3 regions of the Ewingella allii genome follow, and region 1 is predicted to be linked to each of the others. Evidence: predicted binding sites of a transcription regulator. Region 1 holds the regulator's gene; each other region holds the start of a gene.
The links. The regulator LexA, encoded in region 1, represses DNA repair genes until DNA is damaged. The targets are predictions, from matches to a motif close to TNCTGTATGTACATACAGNA.
Positions count from the first base shown of each region.

Region 1 (2,265 bases):
CAGCAGAACCGGGCCACGCACATACTGGATGCCCAGCAGCCAGCCGAGGATCACCAAATTTGCCAGAGAAGCCGGGGCGCTCAACCAGCGTATTTCAATAAACAGCCGCGCCTGCTCCAGCACGGCCTGACTGCCGCCGACCACCTGAAAGGCCAGATCCATCAGCGGCGTGCGCAGCAACATGATTAAAATGCCCGCCAGCAGCGCTAACAGGAAAGGTTGAACAAAAGCACGGGCCAGCAGCAGGTTATCTTTGGCACCCAACGCCTGAGCAGTCAGGCCGGTGGTGCTCATGCGCAAGAACAGCAGCATCATGAAGAGGAAGGTCGTCACCATCGCGCCGACCGCTACGCCGCCGAGATAATCCGCGCTGTCGAGATGGCCGATAACAGCGGTATCCACCAAACCTAATAGTGGGACGGTAATGTTGGAGAAAATCATTGGCAAAGCCAGTTTCCATAAGGCTTTGTCCTCGCGGCTGAGGAAGGTGCGGCTTAATACTTGTCGAAAGGGATGCTGAGGCATAGAGGTCCCATGCTGAGGATATTGAACAAGAGGTCAACCTGGCGTAATTCGGCGTGTCGGCATCAACGCTTTTTATAAAAACAGCGATCTGCTTAAACAACAACGCCCCAATCAAGGGGCGCAGTGTCACGGCGTGAGATCACCGTAAGGCGACAGCTAGCTTTGTGGCAAATGTCTATAGCAAAAGCCCGGCAGTACGTTCAGGAAGGGCGAGTACCGAGCCTTGCCAGCAGAAAGGATTAGATCCAGTCGCCGTTACGGATAACGCCAACAGCCAAGCCTTCAATGCTGAAACTCTGCTCGCGCAGGTCAACCACGATCGGCTCGAAGTCGCTGTTCTCTGGCAGCAGTTGCACGACGCTACCCTGCTTTTTCAAGCGTTTAACCGTCACTTCATCATCAATGCGCGCAACGACAACTTGCCCATTACGTACATCCTGCGTTTTGTGAACCGCCAACAGATCGCCGTCGAGAATACCGATATCCCGCATAGACATCCCGCTAACGCGCAGCAAGAAGTCGGCGCTAGGCTTGAACATGGCAGGATCGACCTGATAGTGGCCTTCGATATGTTGCTGAGCTAAAAGAGGCTCACCGGCGGCGACGCGGCCAATCAGTGGTAAACCTTCCTCTTCTTCCATTAGCAAGCGAATGCCGCGCGACGCGCCAGAGACGATTTCAATCACGCCTTTGCGCTGCAGGGCTTTGAGGTGTTCTTCCGCGGCATTTGGCGAGCGGAACCCCAGACGAGTGGCAATTTCTGCACGAGTCGGCGGCATACCCGTGGTGGATATATGTTCGCGAATGAGGTCGTAAACCTCTTGTTGTCTGGCTGTTAAAGCTTTCATTCCGCCCCCTGATTGTTTATACAGTATTGCTGTGAGTATATACAGGTAACTAGGGAATGAAAACCTAAGAGTGCATAAAAACCAGTGCTAAAGTGAAATCTGGAATCTGTATTCCGCTTTAGAACCAGCGCGGCCAAAAGACGCTGACCCAGGTGAAAATCGCCAGTATGATGCTCAAAAGTACCGCGGCCGATCCAAAATCTTTGGCGCGCCCGGACAGGACATGGAATTCAGGGCCGATGCGGTCAATCGCGCTTTCGACGGCGCTATTTAATAATTCGACAATCACCACCAGTACCAAGACGCCCACTAATAAAATACGCTCGACGCTAGTCACATCGAGGAAAAATGACAGTATGATGAAGGGCAGAACGGCTATCACTTCCTGACGGAAGGCCGCCTCGTTTTTCCAGGCAGCACTCAATCCCTTGAGGGAATAGCCGGCGGCCTTAACGATACGAATTAGGCCCGTTGATTCATTTTTCATGTGTTATGCGTCTTAACAGAGTTTTGGCGGACAGAGTATTGGCAGCATTTTATACTCAAAACCATTCAGGGTGACAAATATCGCCGTTAACGCAACAAACAGAACTCGATTCTGGTTTCTGGTATCCTTGCGGCGATTTGCTAACAAGAGGCTTCACATTTTTTATGTCAGGTTGGCGTAGACTTTATTATACCTTATTGAATTTACCACTAAAATTGCTGGTAAAGAGCAAGGTTATCCCTACAGATCCGGTTACCGAGTTGCGCTTAGATCCGACGCGCCCGATCTTGTATGTTTTACCTTACCATTCGAAAGCGGATTTACTGACGTTACGCACCCAGTGCCTGGCGCAGAATCTGCCTGATCCCCTTATTCCTTTGGAAATCGACGGCGTTCAACTGCCGA
Region 1 is NZ_JAWUDN010000003.1:29,044-31,308, reverse strand. Features, by position in the region: gene dinF (MATE family efflux transporter DinF) at 1-525, opposite strand, end outside; gene lexA (transcriptional repressor LexA) at 765-1,373, opposite strand; gene SBO83_RS08905 (diacylglycerol kinase) at 1,492-1,860, opposite strand; gene plsB (glycerol-3-phosphate 1-O-acyltransferase PlsB) at 2,025-2,265, shown strand, end outside.

Region 2 (2,265 bases), on a different contig from region 1:
TGATAACCAGTCGGTGATCCTCACGCCGTTGGGCGAACGATTACTGGCAACCACCGGCAGCCTGCTGCGGGCTCATGACCAGATCCTCGATGAGCTTCGCACCGCGCCACTAAAAGGCCACATCAAGCTCGGCGTGCCTGATGAATATGCGGCCTATGTGATCCGCGATATCTTGCCGACTTTTAATATGAGTTATCCCGATGTCGTGCTGGAAATCACCACTGCGCCAAGCTTTACGCTGAGAAACCTGATAGGGCAGGAGCGTTTGGATATTGCCATTTCGGTTTGTGCCGCGGGGTCGCGTTCCGAGGGTTTATTGCTGATGGCTACTACGCCGGTGTGGGTGGGAGGAGTGGGGATAGCGCTCATGCCGGAAAGCCCGCTGCCGTTGGCACTGCACGCCAGCCATTGCCCCTATAGTGAAGCCATGACTAGCTCGCTTTCTGACGCAAAGTTGGACTGGCGTGTGATCCTCACCAGTCCCTCTTCTAGTGCAATTGAAGCCTGCGTGGAAACCGGCTTAGGTATCAGCCTGATAGATCGCGCGCGGGTAAAACCGACGATGCGTATTCTAGAAAACTTACCCAAAGTCCCGACTTACGAAGTGTACTTACTGCGTTCTCCCTCCACCGACTCGTCCCAAGCGGTGTCGGCACTTGAGAAGGTCATTGCTGAGCAGTTTCGGCTGTAATGAAGCTTTTTAGTAAGGCTTTCAAATGTTTTTATTCCTGATAAGCAGTGATGGTTTTTCATTGAACATGCCGAATGCACAGTTGAAGTTTATTGAGCTTATTGTATGTTGTAACTAAAATAGGATGTGATACACCACCTATTTTCCTAAGAAGGGCATCACCCTTAAGATTGAAACTTGGTAGCAAAAACCTTAGAGAACCAGTCTATAAACACCCTGACCTTAGGGGAGAGGTAGCAACGATCGGGGAACAAAATGGATACTGGCTTAGTGACTGTTGCATAATCGGTTAATACTTCTCGCAGCTCGCCGGATTGAATATGCGGGTCCAGCGCGGTCTACACATTATTCAGATCTGAGAACGGGAAGTGAGTATTGCCTTGAATACCTATTTCAGGCAGAGGCGTCACCGTCACATCCCCACCATGCTTATTCACCACGTCACGCCACTCCCGCGCCGTATACCAGCCTGACCCGCCACCCTGAGAGTGGGTGAAGAGAATATCTGTAAGAAATTCCCGCCAGTTCCGTATTATAAAAAACAGGCTGGATGATGTATCCTGCATTGATTATTGCTATACTGTATATAATTACAGTATAAGGAGCAAATCATGGCTGTTGAAACAAAGTTTGTTGTCGTCAGAAAAGGTGAAGAAAAAATGACATTTGCCAATAAGAAGGAAGCGGACGCTTACGACAAAATGCTCGATATGGCTGATGCTTTTACTGACTGGCTGTTGCAGAGCGAACTGGAAATTGATGAATCGCTGGCAGAAAACATCGCCCTGCGTCTGGCTGAGCAAAAAGATACCGTTCAGTACATCCTGCGTACCAGCAAGCTGCCGGAAGAAGAAGCCATGAAAGCTCCTGTCGCGCAGGCGGAAGATCCGGCGGTGACTGAAACTGAAGAATCATTGGAAGAAACGACTGAAGAAACCGCAGCAGCGCCAGCTCCTAAAAAGTCCGGTGCGGTTAAAGCCGCCTGATTCGCTTTCAGCCCCCTGTAAAAAAACCGGCTTATCAGGCCGGTTTTTTTGTCCTGCAAGAAGCAAAAGACGCTTATTTATGCTGTTTCGCGAACTCTTCTTTGGCTTTCTTCAGTTGCTGCTGGAAAGCGTCGTTAGTGTGCAGCGTTGCCACAACTGCAGAACCGACGATTCGAGCCGCATCCACATCACTCTGCCAGTGGTATCCGCAAATCACGCGGCTCTGGCCTAAATCATAACCACGCTGCAGGATTTGATCCTGACGTTGCGGGTTGATTTCAGTCAGCACTAACGCCGTTGCCCAGCCAATAGAAGTATGGCCGGAAGGATAAGAACCGTTTTTCGAAAGCTTATCCTGCTCGGTGGTATTACAGGTCGGGACGCCATAGAAGGCAAACGGGCGGATACGCATGTACTTCTCTTTCGCGCCACGCGTGGCCAGGTCTCCGGCATCTTCAATCATATTGGTCAGCAGCTTATGCAGCTCCGGCGTGTCTTTAGCAGTGATCGGTGAGCCAAATGCACTGGAGAAAGCATTCGCCACGCCCCCTCCGCTCAGGTTTGCATCTTCAGCGGCCTGTTTGCCGC
Region 2 is NZ_JAWUDN010000007.1:210,522-212,786, forward strand. Features, by position in the region: gene SBO83_RS16205 (LysR substrate-binding domain-containing protein) at 1-691, shown strand, start outside; partial or broken gene SBO83_RS16210 (LysR family transcriptional regulator) at 856-1,026, opposite strand; partial or broken gene SBO83_RS16215 (alpha/beta hydrolase) at 1,030-1,171, opposite strand; gene SBO83_RS16220 (YebG family protein) at 1,303-1,677, shown strand; gene phoC (acid phosphatase PhoC) at 1,751-2,265, opposite strand, start outside.
Region 2: the regulator LexA is predicted to act here: its motif matches at 1,270-1,289, upstream of SBO83_RS16220 (YebG family protein).

Region 3 (2,265 bases), on a different contig from region 1:
GTATCAACCTGCACGCTGACCTGCGTTTGGTACTCATAGCCTTCGCGCAGGCCAGAGGCTTCGAGCACCCGGCTGAGTACCACTTCACCCCAGTTACCTTGGGTTTTATTGTCGCCTTTCAAGGCCTTGGTGAGGTTGATAGCTTCGCGCGCCATCTGCTCATTCAGCTGCTGGAGGTTGCGAATTTCATGGGAAAGGGTATGGCGCTCGCGCGCTTCCTGCCCAAAGCTATCCTGCACCTGACGGCGGAACCCATCGAGCTGTTCGCGCAGGGGCAGCAGAAGCTTATCGAGGCTCTGCTTGTTTTGCTCGTCGGCCCGACGCCCATTGTGTTCAAAGATACGGTTAGCCAGATTTTCAAACTGACTGGTGAGGCGTTGTTCACTGTTGATCAGCAAACGCTGTTTATCTTCAGCGGCCATTCGGGTTTCATCCAGACGGGTAGAAACTTCGCGCAGCTCCGCCTCTTGGGCGCTGTTAATTTCGCGCTGGGCGCGCAGCTCCTGATTGAGCTGTTCACACTCACTTTGCCAGTGAGCCAGCCCTTGCAGCTTTTCACGGTTAGCCGCGACTTGGCTATGCAGTTGGCGAAGCTCAAGCTCGGCCTCGCGCTGTTGCTGCTGCGACTGCTGGCGCTCGGCTTTCAGCTGGTCGATCTCCGCCTTTTGCTGGTCAACGGTTTGCTGAATCAGCCGACGCTGAGTCTCATGCTCACTTTGATTCTTTTGTTGGCGCAAACTGGCAATCAGCCAGCCTAATAGCAAGCCCGCCAAAGTCCCGCCCACGAGGTATAAAATGCTGATATCCACGCGTTCTCCATCTCAATCGATTCTAGCGGTCAAGGTAATGTCACACTGTATGCATGTCCAGCACATTATGCATCAGTGAGAAGCTTTGCGAGGCTTCTCGCAAGAGTGGATTTATCCCACTCTTCCCCCTTGTGCCGCAGCATTCCCGACGGCAGGATTAGAACCAGTGACTGAGCCACTGGATGCCAAAAGCGCCCGGCGCCAGCACGCCAAAGGCCCAAATCAGTGCTGATGAAATGTTGGCGATTTGGAAATAACGTTGCGGCATGCCGCAAATTCCCGCCACCAGCGGCACCACGGCGCGCAGTGGTCCGAAGAAGCGGCCAATAAAGGCCCCCGGCATGCCCCACTTTTCAAAGAAGGCGTGCCCGCGTACCAGCATTTGCGGGTGTTTGGAGAAGGGCCAGAAGTTGCCGACGCGATCCTGAAAATGCGCGCCAACCCAATACGAGAGCCAATCGCCGAAGAAAGCACCGGCGGCCGCAGCTGCCCAAATCGGCCAGAATGGGATGCCGCTTTCGCCAATCAGCGCCCCAAGCCCGAGCAAAATCACCGTGGCAGGCAAAAGCAGTGAGAGGAAGGCCAATGACTCACCGAATGCCAGAAAGAAGACAATGGGTATGGCCCACGGCTCGTGCGCCCGAACAAACTCAGTAGTGAGGTGGATTACGTCATTAATGGTCAAAGGGCTTCCTTGTGAGTATCGTCAGGCAATATCAATAATATCAGCAAAATAGAGGCAGTTACTCGAGATAACGGTCGCGCAGGTTCTGGCGCAACTCAGCCGTTAATCCGTACTCTTTCTCTAACCAAAGGTCGGTTGAGCCATAGAGGTCATCAATGGATTTTAACGCCGTGTCCATAAACGCTTCCCGCACGGAGAGGACATAACCGAACTTCTCCAGCGCCTTGTCGTTGAGCTTTATCGACATCTTGTTGAGCATGTAAGTGCGGAAAGGCGCGAGGGTGGTTTCTGTCAGCAGATAATCTTCCAGCACCGTGTTGCGATCGGCCCCCAGCGCGAACAGCACCAGCGCCGAGCCTATGCCCGTGCGATCTTTACCCACGGCGCAGTGCTGAACAATCGCGCCGCCATTAGGCTGGGTCAGCAGGGTTGCCAACTGCTGATAAGCCGGATTATTAAAAGGCAAGCGACGATACAGCTCGAGCATAAAGGTTTCAGGGTCGAAGGCGTCGATGGTCTGCTGGGTCAAATGTTCGAGGTTGGCGCTCACTTCGTGACTCAGAGGGTTGGCGGGCGCGTGGTGATACTGGACACCTTGCCAAAGCACGTCGGGCTTGGCCGCCACTTCGTCGGCGTCGCGATAGTCGAGAATATGGGCCACCGGCACCTTGCTTAAGAAGTCGCAATCTTTCGGCGTGAGTGAGTCGAGGGAGCCTGAACGATAGAGCCAGCCGCGCTTGATGCGTCGGCCATCGGCAGCCGTGTTGCCGC
Region 3 is NZ_JAWUDN010000011.1:18,343-20,607, forward strand. Features, by position in the region: gene rmuC (DNA recombination protein RmuC) at 1-809, opposite strand, end outside; gene SBO83_RS19390 (DedA family protein) at 967-1,494, opposite strand; gene SBO83_RS19395 (tyrosine-protein phosphatase) at 1,553-2,265, opposite strand, start outside.
Region 3: the regulator LexA is predicted to act here: its motif matches at 853-872, upstream of rmuC (DNA recombination protein RmuC).